3 regions of the Vibrio sp. NH-UV-68 genome follow, and region 3 is predicted to be linked to each of the others. Evidence: predicted binding sites of a transcription regulator. Region 3 holds the regulator's gene; each other region holds the start of a gene.

Region 1 (5,730 bases), 980 kb from region 3:
GCCGTAGTAACACCATGTTGATGAGCCCATTGATTGAACGTTGTCTGCCCGGAGCCATACATCATGTCATAGACCACGCTAGACGGCGAAAAGATGCTCGGTGCAATTTCTGGCAACTGTTTAGATAAGCTCGATGAGGTCGAGTTAATAATCACATCAAAACTCTCATCTATCTGATCCATCGGCAATGCCGTTATCGGTCCATATAGCGCAAACATGTCGGCCAGTTGCACCGCTTTACCATGGGTACGATTAGTTATCACAATTTGTTGCGGGTGTTGATCTAATAGCGGCTTAATCACCCCACGCGCGGCACCACCAGCGCCAATCAACAATATTCGAGCCCCTTTTAAGCTGACCTGATATTGCAACAAATCTTGTACCAACCCTTCCCCATCGGTGTTATCGCCCAAGATTTCGCCATCATCGAGTTTTTTCAAAGTATTGACCGCGCCCGCTAATTGAGCACGCTCTGTTAGTCGAGTAGCAAACTGATAAGCTTCTTCTTTAAAGGGGACCGTCACATTACACCCTTTCCCCCCTTGGGAAAAAAACGCAGAGACAGCAGGGATAAAGGCGTTTTTATCCGGACATGCTGCGGTGTAGTTGAGTGACTGATTTGTCTGGCGAGCAAATAGAGTATGAATAAACGGCGATTTGCTTTGTGAGATAGGATTTCCAAAAACCACGTAACGATCTAGTTGCTGAGTCATACCCTTACCTAGCATAAAATTAAAAAGGTCAATGCGAACATTGACCCTATCACTATCTATATAAGGAAGAAAGTGTTACCACTCTCTCGGCTTGAGGTAGTGATCGTACAATTGTGCTTCAGGAGAGTTCTGTTCAACTTGATGCCCATATTCCCAACGCGCCAATGGCGGCATCGACATCAAGATCGATTCAGTTCTTCCGCCACTTTGCAGGCCAAATAACGTGCCACGGTCAAACACTAGGTTAAACTCAACATAGCGGCCACGGCGATAGAGTTGGAACTGACGTTCACGTTGACCATATTCCATCTGCTTGCGACGCTCGACAATCGGTACATAAGCTTGGGTAAAACCTTCCCCGACAGCTTTAATGTAAGCGAAACACTGCTCAAACTCCCACTGATTAAGGTCATCAAAGAACAGCCCACCAACACCACGAGTCTCATCACGATGTGGTAGATAGAAATAACGATCACACCAAGCTTTGTGTTCGGCATAAACATTATCACCAAAAGGCGCACACACTTGTTTTGCCGTGTCATGCCAGAATTGAGCATCTTCTTCGAACGGGTAGAATGGCGTTAAATCAAAACCACCACCAAACCACCAAATAGGTTCCTCACCCTCTTTTTCGGCGATAAAGAAACGCACATTGGCATGGGAAGTGGGCACATAAGGATTATTAGGGTGCATGACCAAAGAAACCCCCATCGCTTCAAAGCGGCGACCTGCAAGTTCTGGGCGATGCGCTGTCGCTGAAGCGGGCATCTCTTTTCCCGCAACATGCGAGAAGTTAACCCCGCCTTGCTCAAAGACTTTACCCGCGGTCATCACGCGCGTACGACCTCCCCCTCCGAGTTTTTCTCCCGGTTCACGCTGCCAAGCATCTTCGACGAACTTAGCCTGACCATCCGCTTGCTCAAGCTGGTGACATATAGAGTCTTGCAGTTCAATCAGGAACTGTTTAACCGCTTGTTTATCTATCGCTGACATACGACTTCCTTTACTACTGCAGGGTTAACCCTGTCTTAATACTTGTGAGGTTCGAGCATCGCGTATTTCACTCGGTTTTTCGCGACCACCCGTTTGCCCGTCAAGCACCGCCGCCAATTGGTGACCTAATTGCTGCCTGACTTGCTGGCTGGTAAGGCACGGTGACTGGCCAGACAAATTCGCGCTGGTAGAGGTTAACGGCTTTGCAAACGCATTACACATCTTTTGTACTAAAGGATGATCCGTCACACGCACCGCCACAGAGTCAAACTGACCACACACCCAAGGTGACACTTTCGCGCTGCTTGGCATTATCCAAGTAATCGCACCTGGCCAACTCTGTTTAACTTGCTGCAACTGCGCAGGCGTTAGCTGTGTTTCGTCAATATACGGCTTGAGTTGTTGATAGTCAGCCGCAATTAAGATTAGCCCCTTTTCGACCGGCCTTTGCTTAAGTTGGAGCAGCTTGTTTATCGCCTGCGGATTATCAGGATCGCACCCAACCCCAAACACACCTTCGGTCGGATAGGCAATGACCTCACCGCTGCGCAGTGCGTGTAACGCTTGATTAAAATTATCCAACCCAAGACTCCTACCGCCACGATTTATCCGTAGTGTACAAATAATCCCTATCGATGACGAAAGCTAATTTGGCCCAAGTGTACGCTTGCGGATAGCAAACCACGCGCAAACGTTTGCTTCAGTAAAAAATCCCCGTATAATGCGCTCAAACCAATTGCTCACCATATCTAAGCAGCTTTGAAGGAGTTTGAGATGAAAGTCGGGATCATCATGGGTTCGAAATCAGATTGGCCAACCATGAAATTAGCAGCAGAAATGCTCGATACCTTTGGCATTGAGTACGAAACTAAAGTGGTATCGGCGCACCGCACTCCTCAACTCCTTGCAGACTACGCGAACAGCGCCAAACAGCGCGGATTGAAAGTGATCATTGCTGGTGCCGGTGGCGCAGCGCACTTACCGGGAATGTGTGCTGCTTTTACCAGTTTGCCAGTGCTCGGCGTTCCGGTTCAATCTCGCGCACTTAAAGGTATGGATTCACTCCTTTCGATTGTACAAATGCCAAAAGGCATTGCTGTCGGTACATTAGCTATCGGCGAAGCGGGCGCAGCAAACGCAGGCATTTTGGCCGCACAAATCATCGGCACGCACGATGAGGAGGTGATGGCCAAAGTCGAAGCCTTCCGCCGTGAACAAACCGATACGGTTCTTGCTAACCCAAACCCAGCCGAGGACTAAGTCGATGCACGTTTTAGTATTAGGCGCTGGCCAACTCGCACGCATGATGTCTTTAGCTGGTGCGCCCCTTAATATTGAAATTTCGGCCTATGATGTCGATAGTGGCAATATCGTTCATCCATTAACGCAAAGTGTGATAGGCAATGGCCTGCACAATGCGATTGAGCGAGCGGATGTGATTACGGCTGAATTCGAACACATTGCTCACGATATCTTGGCCATTTGTCAGCAAAGCGGTAAGTTTCTCCCTTCAGCCGACGCGATTAAAGCCGGTGGCGATCGTCGACTCGAAAAAGCCTTGTTAGATAAGGCCGGAGTACGTAATGCCAACTATTATGTCATCACCTCTCGCCAAGATTTTGATGACGCGATTGAACACGTCGGCCTGCCCATGGTGCTGAAAAGCGCGCTTGGCGGTTACGACGGCAAAGGTCAGTGGCGCTTGAAACAGCGCGATCAGATCGAGGCAATCTGGCATGAAATGGAGCAGTGTATTGCAGCAACTGACACACAAGCGATTGTTGCTGAAGAGTTCGTTCCTTTTGACCGAGAAGTCTCACTGGTCGGCGCGCGCGGCAAAGATGGCAGTGTGGCGGTGTACCCATTAGCAGAAAACGTTCATACCAACGGCGTACTGACCTTATCCACGGCGATTGCCGACATCGAATTGCAACAGCAAGCCAAACAGATGTTTACTGCGGTAGCAAATAGCCTTGAGTACGTAGGCGTATTAGCACTTGAGTTCTTCGATGTGGATGGCACGTTGCTGGTCAATGAGATTGCCCCACGCGTCCATAACTCTGGCCACTGGACTCAGCAGGGCGCGGAAACCTGCCAGTTTGAGAATCACTTGCGCGCAGTGTGTGGCTTACCTTTAGGTAGCACAAAATTGATTCGCTCCACAGCAATGATCAACATTTTGGGAGAAGACACCCTACCACCGCAAGTTCTGGCTATCGGGGGCTGTCATATTCATTGGTACGGCAAAGAAAAGCGCGCTGGACGGAAAATGGGACACATCAATGTGTGCGGAGACTATAACGGCGAGCTGCAACGCAAGCTGTGTAAGCTTGCGCAAATATTGGATAAACACGCGTTTCCTGCGGTGCATGAATTCGCGGCCAACTTTAGCGAATAAACCTCAATAAACACAAATGGCGCGGACAGCGCCATTTTTTATGATGTTTGAGTGTGGTGGCACTTTCGGCTCGCACACTGCAATTTCTCACCACTGGCCAACTTCTTCTCAATCAAAAGCGGAAAACCACACTTTTCACACTGCCCTGCAACTGGCGGCTGATTCACGGCAAACTTACACTTAGGGTAATTGTCGCAAGCATAGAACACTTTGCCAAAACGCGTTTTACGCTCGACTAACTGCCCTTGCTGACACTCGGGACAAGTATGAGCTTGTGGCGCTTGTTGCTGTTTGGGTTGATCAATAGACTCAATGTGATGACACTCAGGGTAATGACTGCAGCCAATAAACATCCCATAACGCCCTTGACGCAGCACCAATTCATTACCACACGCCGGACAAGCAACGCCCAACTCTTTGATGATATGACCATCATTTTGGTGTAATGGTTTAATGTAGTCACAATTTGGGTATTGGTCACAACCAAGAAATGGACCATGTTTACCGTGACGCAAGTGCAACTCGCCCTGTCGCTGCTCAGTTTGGCACTTAGGGCAAGCTTGGTGTTCTAACGCATGTTCGTGAGCTGAAAACAGCTGCTGATCAATTTTGTTGCTCATAACCACTCAACAAGGTTTAGTGAAGAATACCTTGTTCCTTGGTATACAACAGCTCTTCCATAAGCGTGTAGGCGTTCTCGTTGCCCGGCACGTTAAACAGCACCATCAAGACAATCCACTTTAAATCGTCAAGCTCAAAATCATCGGTCTCTAACCCCATGATACGATCAATGACCATTTCACGTGTTTCAGTGGTCAGTACATTAACCTGCTCAAGGAAGGTCAAAAAGCCACGACACTCTAAGCTCAGACGCTCACACTCTTTCGCCGTATAGATACGAGTTGAATTGGAGGCATTGCACACTGAGATCGCAGAGTGAGTTTCACTTTGCTGCAGTGCTGCTAGCTCTTCTAGCCAAACAAGGGCTTTATAAATGTCTTTTTGATGAAACCCTGCCCGAAGCAACTCTTCCTCGAGTTCATCTTGATTGACTTGTAACTCTGCATCGCTATGGATGTAAGTCTCGAATAGATACATTAGGATATCCATCATCATAGCTAGCCCCTCTCATTACGAATATAGCCACCGGAAACTGCAACAACATGCCCTTCGAGCTCAAGCTCCAAGAGCTGCATCATGACTTCTTGTACAGGTATATTGGTCCTGCTTGCAAGAATATCAACTGGTGTAGCCTTACTTCCTACGTTAGCTAACAGTGAAGCAAATGGCAATTGTTGTTTAGCTTCTATTTCCTCAAACAGTGGCGGCTGAATCTGTCTATGCGTTTGATTGGTCCAATCAAGCAGTGAGTTAACTTCATTGAGGATATCTTCAACCGTCATAACCAAGCACGCGCCTTGTTTAATCAATAAGTTACAACCCAAGGCTTGCGTGTTGTGAATTGAACCTGGCAAGGCAAAAACTTCTCGCCCTTGCTCAAGGGCATAGCGAGCGGTAATCAATGAGCCGCTCTTTTGCGCCGCCTCTACCACCAATACCCCCAGCGAGAGACCACTAATAATACGATTACGACGCGGGAAATGATCCGCTTTAGGCTTAGCGGTA
Region 2 (5,730 bases), 1.2 Mb from region 3:
GGATCGAAAAGCTCGGTGCACTACAAGGGTATGACGATTTAGTGGTACTGGATGTAACGGCCAGTAAAGAGCTTGCCGGACGTTATTTAGAAATCGCCGAACAAGGAATGCACTTAATTTCGGCCAATAAAGTCGCCGGATCAGCATCAAGTCACTACTATCATCAAGTTCAAGATGCGTTTGCCAAAATTAACCGCCACTGGCTGTACAACGCCACCGTCGGAGCTGGCTTACCAATCAATCACACCGTCAGAGATTTACGTGAAAGTGGTGATGACATTAGTGCTTTATCGGGCATTTTTTCCGGTACGCTCTCGTGGTTATTTCAACAATACGATGGCAGCGTGCCGTTTGCAGAACTTGTCGATCTTGCTTGGCAACAAGGCTTAACAGAACCTGACCCTCGTAGCGATCTTGATGGCTCTGACGTGATGCGTAAATTGGTCATTCTTGCCCGTGAGTCTGGATTAGCTATCGAACCGGAAGCGGTCAAAGTTGAGAGCTTAGTGCCTGATGAGTTAGCTCAGCTTTCATTAGATGAGTTCCTTGATAAGAGCCAATTATTGAGTGAGTTACTCGCAGAGCGGCTTGAAAAAGCCCAACGCGAAGACAAGGTACTGCGTTACGTAGCGCGCTTAGAGAAAAATGGTAAAGCAACGGTTGGCGTAGAGGCATTAACGAAAGAGCATGCACTCGCCAACCTGCTGCCTTGCGACAATATCTTTGCTATTGAGAGTAAATGGTATAAAGATAATCCACTGGTAATTCGAGGGCCTGGTGCGGGTAGAGAGGTCACCGCAGGGGCTATTCAATCGGATCTCAATCTATTATCAAGCCTACTTTAGTTATCAGGCGCTAGACTTATCTAGCGCCTTTTTTGTGTCTAGTTAGTGCTAACAGTGGCTCTGTCACTAAACTTGAAACTGGCTCATTATTAACTTGAGAAAAATTCATACACACGCAGTTGACTTTAAAACGTATTCAATACATTCTGTAGACATATAGACGTCTAAACATCGATTTAAAATTTATGTTTGTTGGCTGGGATGCCACAGGGAGAGAGCAAGATGGGATACACACACGCGGGTCATATTGACGCTTTAAATCAGAATGTCGCGGAACTATCTGACAATATCAATGTGTCATTTGAGTTTTTTCCACCGAGCAGCGAGAAAATGGAAGAAACGTTGTGGAACTCAGTACATCGCTTAAAAAACCTCAAACCTAAATTTGTTTCCGTCACTTACGGCGCCAACTCTGGTGAGCGTGATAGAACTCACTCGATCATCAAAGAGATTAAAGCCGAAACGGGTCTCGTGGCAGCCCCGCACTTGACCTGTATCGACGCTTCTCGTGATGAGCTAATCCAGATTGCAGATGACTACTGGGCAAATGGCATTCAAAACATTGTGGCGCTGCGCGGTGACATTCCACCTAGTGGCGGAAAACCTGATATGTATGCCTCTGACTTAGTTGAACTGTTAAAAGCACGCCATGATTTTGATATTTCAGTCGCCGCTTTTCCTGAAGTGCACCCAGAAGCCAAAAGCGCTCAGTCAGATCTTCTTAATCTTAAACGTAAAGTCGACGCTGGCGCCAATCGAGCAATAACCCAATTCTTTTTTGATGTCGAGAGCTACTTACGCTTTCGTGACCGCTGTGTAGCGGCTGGCATTGATGTCGAGATCGTACCGGGGATATTACCCGTTTCAAACTTCAAACAAGCCTCGCGCTTCGCAGCGCAAAATGCAGTTAAGGTTCCAGGATGGATGGCAAAGCAGTTTGAAGGCCTTGATGACGATCCAACTACTCGTCAGTTGGTAGGAGCAAGCCAGGCAATCGACATGGTGCGTATTTTAAGTCGTGAAGGCGTAAAGGATTTCCACTTCTACACACTCAACCGTGCAGAGATGACCTACGCGCTATGCCATACTCTCGGCGTACGCCCACGAGTTTAAGCCGATGTAGACAAAAAACGCCAGAAAAAAGGCCGAACGTTAGGTTCAGCCTTTTTTGATTGATATGAAGACGTATTACTCAACGTCGTCCATTTTACCCAGTAGATTACGAATACGCTCTTGCCACGCGTTGTGCTCTTGTTGCATTAGTTCTGCTTTCTGTTCAAGCTCTGCACGATTGTTACGTAGCTCGTTAGCCTCCGTCGCCAGCTTCTCTTTCTCTTCTTTTAGTTCTTCTACTTCCATTTGTAAAAGAGCAATTGTATCAACAGCGGTTTGAATTTTTGCTTCTAGTTGTTCTAGTACTTCAAAAGACATTTTAGCCTACCTATAGGTTATCCGGAGAAGGGTTTTGATCATCGGTGACCTAAACCTTATTTATCCCCATTCTACTCAGCCATGCGCAGAGAAACACTCTCTATATTGTACTTTTTGCATCATTTGATTAAAAATTCAGCGCTAATTGACAATACCTTTACATCTTAAGGTGTTTGAGTGTTTCACGGCCAATATAACCAACAAGATTGATCCAGTTCAATACCAACAAAAGCGAAAAGGCAAACGTTTCCTTTTTGATGTGATAAAATTCTGCCGATTTAATTTCTCTCAATCCTTTTACTTTGGAGTCATCATGAAACGCGATTTAGCAATGGCCTTTTCTCGAGTTACTGAAGGGGCAGCACTTGCAGGATATAAGTGGCTTGGCCGTGGCGATAAAAATGCAGCCGACGGCGCTGCCGTGGAAGTGATGCGCAGCCTACTTAATAAAACCGATATCAGTGGCGAGATCGTTATTGGCGAAGGCGAGATTGATGATGCACCCATGCTCTACATTGGTGAATGTGTTGGTATTGGTGGTGATGAAGTCGATATCGCAGTTGACCCAATTGAAGGGACTCGCATGACCGCAATGGGTCAATCGAACGCATTGGCAGTATTGGCGGCTGGCGAGAAAGGAAGCTTTCTAAAAGCCCCAGACATGTACATGGAAAAACTGGTTGTAGGCCCTGGCGCAAAGGGTTGTATCGATTTGAATAAACCATTAAAAGAAAACCTAGAGAATATCGCCGCAGCGCTCAATAAGACGTTAGATACTTTAGTGGTCACTACGCTCGCTAAGCCACGCCACGACGATGTCATTGCACAAATGCAATCTATGGGCGTGCGCGTATTTGCTGTGCCTGATGGCGACGTAGCGGCATCAATTCTCACCTGTATGCCAGATAGCGAAGTCGATGCGATGTACTGCATTGGTGGTGCTCCTGAAGGCGTTGTTTCTGCCGCAGTGATCCGCGCTCTTGATGGGGACATGCATGGCCGTTTACTGCCACGCCACCAAGTGAAAGGCGACAGTGAAGAAAATCGTATTTATGGTGCTAATGAGCTCAAGCGCTGTGAAGAGATGGATGTACAAGCCAACGTCGTACTTGCCATGGAAGACATGGCACGTAGTGATAATGTTATCTTTTCTGCTACAGGCATCACTAAAGGTGATTTATTAGAAGGGATCACTCGTTCGGGAAATATTGCAACGACAGAAACACTATTGATCCGAGGCCGTTGCCGTACCATTCGCCGTATTAAGTCTATTCACTATCTAGAGCGCAAAGATCCAGAAGTAAGAGACATTATTCTTTAGCCACAAGCGATATGAGAGGTCAGCACTAGCTGGCCTTTTTACTGAGACGCAGACATTTCACCGTCTAGCCATCACCAAGCCGATTTTATACCGACGTAAAAAAGCCCAAGTCTTTCGACTTTGGCTTAGTATAATGGCGGAGTGGACGGGACTCGAACCCGCGACCCCCGGCGTGACAGGCCGGTATTCTAACCAACTGAACTACCACTCCGCAGTGGCGTACTCGCATTCGCAAGTGTCCATTTTTTGTCTTCACCTTTATAAAAGGCAAACACTAAATTAAAGCCTGGCGATGTCCTACTCTCACATGGGGAGACCCCACACTACCATCGGCGCTAATTCGTTTCACTTCTGAGTTCGGCATGGAAATCAGGTGGGTCCAAATCGCTATGGTCGCCAAGCAAATTCTTAAAATTCGGAAAGCTGTAAAAGTTCGTCACACATTCAATATTCTTGCTTTGAGTCCAATCAAAACCCTTTGGGTGTTGTATGGTTAAGCCTCACGGGCAATTAGTACAGGTTAGCTCAATGCCTCGCAGCACTTACACACCCTGCCTATCAACGTTCTAGTCTTGAACAACCCTTTAGGACACTTAAAGTGCCAGGGAAGACTCATCTCAGGGCTCGCTTCGCGCTTAGATGCTTTCAGCGCTTATCGATTCCGAACTTAGCTACCGGGCAATGCCACTGGCGTGACAACCCGAACACCAGAGGTTCGTCCACTCCGGTCCTCTCGTACTAGGAGCAGCCCCCTTCAATCTTCCAACGCCCACGGCAGATAGGGACCGAACTGTCTCACGACGTTCTAAACCCAGCTCGCGTACCACTTTAAATGGCGAACAGCCATACCCTTGGGACCGACTTCAGCCCCAGGATGTGATGAGCCGACATCGAGGTGCCAAACACCGCCGTCGATATGAACTCTTGGGCGGTATCAGCCTGTTATCCCCGGAGTACCTTTTATCCGTTGAGCGATGGCCCTTCCATTCAGAACCACCGGATCACTATGACCTGCTTTCGCACCTGCTCGAATTGTCATTCTCGCAGTCAAGCGGGCTTATGCCATTGCACTAACCACACGATGTCCAACCGTGTTTAGCCCACCTTCGTGCTCCTCCGTTACTCTTTGGGAGGAGACCGCCCCAGTCAAACTACCCACCAGGCACTGTCCTCACCCCAGATAATGGGGCTAAGTTAGAACATCAACACTACAAGGGTGGTATTTCAAGGTTGACTCCACCGATACTGGCGTACCGGTTTCAAAGTCTCCCACCTATCCTACACATGTAGGGTCAATGTTCAGTGCCAAGCTGTAGTAAAGGTTCACGGGGTCTTTCCGTCTAGCCGCGGGTACACTGCATCTTCACAGCGATTTCAATTTCACTGAGTCTCGGGTGGAGACAGCGTGGCCATCATTACGCCATTCGTGCAGGTCGGAACTTACCCGACAAGGAATTTCGCTACCTTAGGACCGTTATAGTTACGGCCGCCGTTTACCGGGGCTTCGATCAAGAGCTTCGACCGAAGTCTAACCCCATCAATTAACCTTCCGGCACCGGGCAGGCGTCACACCGTATACGTCATCTTACGATTTTGCACAGTGCTGTGTTTTTAATAAACAGTTGCAGCCACCTGGTATCTGCGACTCTCAATAGCTCCATCCGCAAGGGACTTCACCGTCAAGAGCGTACCTTCTCCCGAAGTTACGGTACCATTTTGCCTAGTTCCTTCACCCGAGTTCTCTCAAGCGCCTTGGTATTCTCTACCCGACCACCTGTGTCGGTTTGGGGTACGATTCCTTACAATCTGAAGCTTAGAGGCTTTTCCTGGAAGCATGGCATCAATGACTTCACATCCGTAGATGCTCGACATCGTGTCTCAGCGTTATGAAAGTCCGGATTTACCTAAACCTTCCGCCTACGCACTTGAACCTGGACAACCGTCGCCAGGCCCACCTAGCCTTCTCCGTCCCCCCATCGCAATTGTAAGAAGTACGGGAATATTAACCCGTTTCCCATCGACTACGCCTTTCGGCCTCGCCTTAGGAGTCGACTTACCCTGCCCCGATTAACGTTGGACAGGAACCCTTGGTCTTCCGGCGTGGAGGTTTTTCACCCCCATTATCGTTACTCA
Region 3 (5,730 bases):
GGTGCGGTAACGCGTTTAAACACCCGTTCTCAGGTGTTGGTCAAGCTTGGTAATCTATGTAAGCATATCTTGCCCTACATGTGGCTATATAGCCTGTTTGCTTACATTGTCATGCCGCAAAGGACGCAAAAAGAGTCTCGACACCTGTTTATCCGTGAAGCGAAAAAGCTGTGTCAGAAAGAGTTTAAACGTTGGTTTATACTTACCGCAGAAGTGAACCCACTGATGCGTTATTTTAAGGATCGGGAAATACCCATTCCGACGCTTTACCTAATGGGAGAGCGTGACTATATGTTTATCCAGCCAGTTAAAGAGATGGTGGCGGCACATCGCAAAAGTCAGTTACTTGAAATTGCAGATTGTGGTCATGTGTGTAATGTAGAACGCCCTGAAGAGTTCAATCAGCACTCTATTGCGTTTATCCAGAAACAGATCGACTCTCCTACTGCTTAAGGCACCAATGCTAAGGTATTTAAGGCGCAGTCGCACCACACTGCCAACAAATGCCAAACTGTGCCTCATTGCTTTCATGGCACTGATGACATTGCCACTGTTCGCCAAGATGGGCTTGTTGGTAGTCAGCGATGATGGCTTGGGCAAGTGGCAACGTATCGTTATCCAATAACCACACATAGGGTTCACTGTTTTCACCGAACGGCACTTCACCTTGTAAACCAAAAATACCTTCGCCACGCACTTCACACGACACTTGGTTCGATTTTAATAGCTCACAAACAATATGCGCCTCGGTCGGGGTTGCTGCGGTAAATATCTTCACTAAACGTTTCCATTCGATGTCGGCGGGGTATTTTTAAGCTTGGCCATGATCCATTTAGCGATCACAGGGAAAAGCCCAAGTAGGGCAAAAGAGAGTAAAACACTGGGCGAGACAATACCAGACAGGCTGTCAATCTGTGCGAGTTGAGTACCAGCATTAAGATACACAGCGGTCCCTGGAAGCATACCTAATTGACTGATTAAATAGAAACGCAGGGTTGAAAGTGGCGTTAACCCCATCAACAAGTTGATCAGGAAGAAGGGGAAAACAGGGATAAGTCGTAACGAGAACAGGTAAAACGCGCCGTCGCGCTCAATACCTTGGTTAATGGCATTAAGCTTATCGCCAAACTTTGACTGAACCCAATCACGCAACAGGTAGCGGCTACTTAAAAATGCCAGAGTAGCGCCAATGGTGCTGGCAAAAGAGACCAAAAACAAGCTTGTCCAAAAGCCAAACAGTGCCGCGCCGAGTAAGGTCACTACCGCAGCTCCGGGAATCGAGAAAGCGGTTGCGGCGACATAAGCGAAAAAATAAATGGCAGCGGAGAGGGCAAAATTATCGTGAATAAAGACCGCGAGTTCTGCTTGTTGTGCTTTGGCATTTTCCAAGGTCAAATACTGGCCAAAGTTGACCCCCAAGATGACAATTAAGGCCAAAAAAATGGCACCAAAGATGACTTTCTTATTCATTGTGACGTTCCGTCCTGATTTAAAGCAGATGCGTTTCAAGTGTTAATAGACAAGACAGAGAAAGCAAGATTTATATTTCACTGAAAACAAAAAAAGTCAGCCCAATGGCTGACTTTTTTATCATATTTAACTTAGTGGCTGAGCTGATTGAGTAACTCTTGGCGTCTGTTTTGAGGAATGACAGACCAATGTGTGCCTTTTATCGCGCCTTCCAAAGCCCAGAGGAGTTCGATGTTAACATCGGTAGAGTGGGTAGACTGTATCGCTTTGAATGCGTTAACCGACCCCGTCTTTTCAAGATTCTCCACCGTGTCAATTCCGGCCTTTTTTAACATACGCTCCGTTGCTAGGCGTAAGTTAGGCAAATCTTTGAGCCGGTTTGGTTTTGCTTGCGACTGAGTCTGCTTCTCTTTGTTGGCTGCACTGAGTGCATGCCGCGCTATCTCTAAGGTTTTGCTTGTGTCAGCGATTAAGCCGTCATCTAGAGCAAAATATTTGGTCACAACTGGGAAACCCCGTTTTTTGTAAACGTAGGGTTCAAGACCTTGAGATTTGAATTGTTTCGTTAGTGCTGTATCGGCACGAACATGCAGTTTGTTGTTAACGATCAGTGCAAACATGGTGTCATCGGCAAAAATTCCAAAACCACCAAACATTGAGCGAGACTTGATGCTTCCAAGCTGCTCAAAGAATCGCATTGAGTCTTTTAAAATAGGTTTATCCATGCTGTCTTTATCTCGGTGTATAAATATACGCCACCAATTCAGGTCCGAGAGAATAGCAAAAAAATGCAGTTACTGTGTCAATATGATGTTATACCTTTGTAGGTATGTCTTAAGACGGTATGCATATTTGCCATCGGCAACCCCGCTACCTGACATAAAATGTTTAAGGCCGGAGGCTTTGCGTCCCACCCTTTCGAAGTGGTTTGCCCTGTTCGTGGCTTGTTGCGAACTCTGAAAGGATAAATAAATATGCGTAGAGCATCACATTAATGTGAAGTATATGTGATACATGTCTCATAAATGTTTGTTATTGGTTCACTCAACTAAGGTTAAACAACTCAGTTGAGTGAAATCAGAGGCTATTTATTGAGGTTACGAACGGTGCTTCGTTGAACAATCTCAGGGTGCATTTCAAAGATGCGTTTTTCGTGCTCTTTATCTTTAATGCGCTCAAGCAAGATCTCAAATGCGTTCTTACCCACACGACGTTTTGGTTGGTGAACCGTTGTGAGTGGTGGAGAGAAATATTCTGCCAGTTCGATATTGTCGTAGCCAATCACAGAGATGTCTTCAGGGATACGAATACCTTTCTGCTGCAAGCGACTCATCAGACCGAGTGCCATGGTGTCATTGAAACAGAAAACAGCGCTTGGTTTCTTATCCATTGCAACGATTTGATCCGCGGCAAGAACAGCGGTATCACATTCAAAGTTGCCTTCTAGGATCCAATTTTCATTTACGCTTAGATTGGCTTCAGTCATGGCCCGCTTAAAGCCACGGATGCGCTCTTGACAGGCGGCCTTCTCGAAATGTCCACTTAGGCAAGCGATCTCTTTATGACCGTGGTCAATCAGGTATTTGGTCGCTAGATAGCCACCTTCTTCGGAATTATCAATGATTTTATCTGCTTGTGAGCTTTCAGGGCCCCAATCCATTACCACTTTCGGAATGTCTTTGTGGCGATCAAGCATTTCACTCAACTCTTCGGTCAAGTCGGAACACATCACCAAAATGCCATCGACGCGCTTTTCTGCGAGCATGCGAATGTAGTCACGTTGCTTTTCGTAAATACCACCCGTGTTACACAAGATCAGTGTATAACCTTGACGATAACAGTAACTCTCGACACCATCGATAACTTCAGAGAAGAAAAGGTTGGTTGATTGAGTGACGAGCATGCCGATGGTTCGAGTTGTGTTGCATTTTAAACTACGAGCAACGGCACTCGGGGCGTAATTTAGCTCAGTAACCGCTTCCATTACTTTTTCTTGAGTCGTTTCAGCTACAAATCGCGTTTTATTGATTACGTGAGAGACGGTGGTCGTTGATACACCAGCGAGGCGAGCAACATCTTTAATAGTGGCCATAGGTTTTGTCCTGTCGATGACTGCCACAAGGTTATATCCTAATTTAGAATATCGAGGCAGAAGTACCAGAAACACAAAAACCGCTCTTAACTAGCGGTTTGTATTTTAGTCGTTAATTTTTTATCGTTTTCGGTCACAATTTTAGACCGCAAACGTCATTAGGGCAAACAAAAAACGCGCAAAGGGCATGCCTGAGTTCACAACGTTTTTTATTCATCACCAATTAAGTAGTGGCTATCGAGTTTAAGGAACGCTTCGGTCAAACTCGCAATCGCAGCATAGAAACCAAATTGGTCCAGTTTTTGACACTTCGCAACGAACTGTGGCACCCAACTCAACAAATGGGCCTGAATAAATTGCGCTTGTTGGATTAACGCGTCTTCAAGGTGACGTTGTTGCTCAAGCTCATTGGAGCGGATAATTAAATGACCTAAGAAATCGAGTACGATAGCGATATGGTCGACAGGCTCATTGAGTCCGTGTTCAACTGAGACGCCATGCTCGTTCATTAACGCTTCTAACTCTTTGGCGGGGGTGTCATTAAGCAAGCCATTTTTGCCAATATACATAGAGGCGTAAGGCAGCGCAGAGTCTCGGTCAGACTTTAAGAACAGGTCGCAAAAGTCGGCTGCTAATTCCAATTGAGAATCTTCCCTGTCGATCAGGCGATTGAGTGCATCAACCACACGCTCAACGGCGGGCTTCAGCTCGGCATTTTCTCCTAACCCTGAAAGAAAAGAGCGAATTTGAGCAGAATGATATTGCTGTAAGTTCTCCTCGGTCAGTTCTTTTGCGAACAGGCTCGACAACCACCAATAGATTTCGGCGCGTTTTTCATTAAATGCTTTAGTTTCTTGCACTAGGGGCTACTCCTAAAATAATTACCTATTAGTGTAACCAATAAAAATGAATAGCGATAATGGCTCATATGTCAGCATAAGAGTAGATATGAAAGATTATGAATAAAGGAGTGGGTTTGTCTTGAATCAAGAAAAAATCATCTTTCTTGGTTTTACTCTCATGTTTACTAGAAATGTGACTATTTATGAATAGAATAATTGGTAGACCCATGACCAATGCAAATAAAGTGGTGTAGATGAGCTATCATGTCCTCGTTGTAGAAGATGACGCAGTGACGCGCAATAAGCTAGTTGGATACTTTCAACATGAAGGTTACCAAGTGAGTGAGGCCGAAAGTGGCCAACAAATGCGTGAAGCACTCAGTAATAACGCGATTGATCTCGTGATGCTAGATATCAATCTTCCCGGTGAAGATGGGTTGATGCTAACACGTGAGCTTCGCAGTCAATCTAACATTGGAATTATCCTGGTCACAGGACGCACGGATAGCATCGATAAAATTGTTGGCTTAGAGATGGGGGCAGATGACTACGTGACTAAGCCTTTTGAACTACGTGAACTCTTAGTACGAGTGAAAAATTTATTGTGGCGTATTGCCTCGGCGCGAGACTCAAGCGATAAAAGTAAATCATCAGCAGGTAATGATAATATAGTTTGCTTCGGTGATTGGACGTTTGATATTCAACGCCGCGCTCTAAGTCGCAATGGTGAGCCAGTTAAACTGACTAAAGCTGAGTATGAATTGCTGGTGGCATTGTCGAGCTACTCGAATCAGGTACTCAGTCGTGAACGTATTCTGAATATGATAAGCCATCGAGTTGATGCGCCGAATGATCGTACCATTGATGTCTTGATACGTCGTATGCGTGCCAAGATGGAGTTTGATCCTAAGAATCCACAAATCTTTGTTACGGTTCACGGTGAAGGGTATATGTTCGCGGGTGATTAGGTGGCTATCACTGATTAAAATGACCGATAAAAAAGACCGTGGCATGCCACGGTCTTTTTTATCGGTGAGGTTTAGACTTGGCTCTCGGCTGATTGGAGCGCCTTTTGTTCGTAATCAGATGCCCAATCACGCAGTTTTTGCCACAAGCGGCCTAAGGTTTCATGCCAGTAGCGTTCCGTTTGCTCAAGGTATTTCCCTTTGGGCGTATATTTTTCCCATGCTTGGGTAATATTCGACTGAGCTAAATAATTGGTCGGTGCTGGGTAAGGTTTTAAGCCGGCCGAGTGGAACTCATGTAACGCGCGCTTCATATGGCTCGCTGACGTTACGACCACCAACTGTTTAGTGGTGACGAAAG

The links. Region 3 encodes PurR, which represses purine synthesis genes. Its sites were predicted from a motif close to TNANGNAAACGTTTNCNTNA; they were not measured.
Region 1: the regulator PurR is predicted to act here: its motif matches at 2,390-2,409, upstream of purE (5-(carboxyamino)imidazole ribonucleotide mutase).
Region 2: the regulator PurR is predicted to act here: its motif matches at 2,512-2,531, upstream of glpX (class II fructose-bisphosphatase).

The regions. Positions count from the first base shown of each region.
Region 1 covers NZ_CP134975.1:37,423-43,152, reverse strand. The annotation lists gene aroE (shikimate dehydrogenase) at 1-713, opposite strand, end outside; gene hemF (oxygen-dependent coproporphyrinogen oxidase) at 789-1,706, opposite strand; gene ViNHUV68_RS00195 (L-threonylcarbamoyladenylate synthase) at 1,731-2,288, opposite strand; gene purE (5-(carboxyamino)imidazole ribonucleotide mutase) at 2,481-2,966, shown strand; gene ViNHUV68_RS00185 (5-(carboxyamino)imidazole ribonucleotide synthase) at 2,971-4,104, shown strand; gene ViNHUV68_RS00180 (type I DNA topoisomerase) at 4,143-4,724, opposite strand; gene ViNHUV68_RS00175 (DUF494 family protein) at 4,741-5,220, opposite strand; gene dprA (DNA-processing protein DprA) at 5,223-5,730, opposite strand, start outside.
Region 2 covers NZ_CP134975.1:2,936,531-2,942,260, forward strand. The annotation lists gene ViNHUV68_RS13450 (bifunctional aspartate kinase/homoserine dehydrogenase II) at 1-845, shown strand, start outside; gene metF (methylenetetrahydrofolate reductase) at 1,068-1,958, shown strand; gene zapB (cell division protein ZapB) at 2,034-2,276, opposite strand; gene glpX (class II fructose-bisphosphatase) at 2,590-3,597, shown strand; tRNA gene ViNHUV68_RS13470 (tRNA-Asp) at 3,732-3,808, opposite strand; rRNA gene rrf (5S ribosomal RNA) at 3,882-3,998, opposite strand; rRNA gene ViNHUV68_RS13480 (23S ribosomal RNA) at 4,087-5,730, opposite strand, start outside.
Region 3 covers NZ_CP134975.1:1,018,827-1,024,556, forward strand. The annotation lists gene ViNHUV68_RS04765 (alpha/beta fold hydrolase) at 1-453, shown strand, start outside; gene ViNHUV68_RS04770 (putative signal transducing protein) at 473-778, opposite strand; gene ViNHUV68_RS04775 (TVP38/TMEM64 family protein) at 778-1,470, opposite strand; gene ViNHUV68_RS04780 (TfoX/Sxy family DNA transformation protein) at 1,602-2,195, opposite strand; cyclic di-GMP riboswitch class I at 2,328-2,413, opposite strand; gene purR (HTH-type transcriptional repressor PurR) at 2,555-3,562, opposite strand; gene torD (molecular chaperone TorD) at 3,772-4,422, opposite strand; gene torR (two-component system response regulator TorR) at 4,659-5,372, shown strand; gene elyC (envelope biogenesis factor ElyC) at 5,444-5,730, opposite strand, start outside.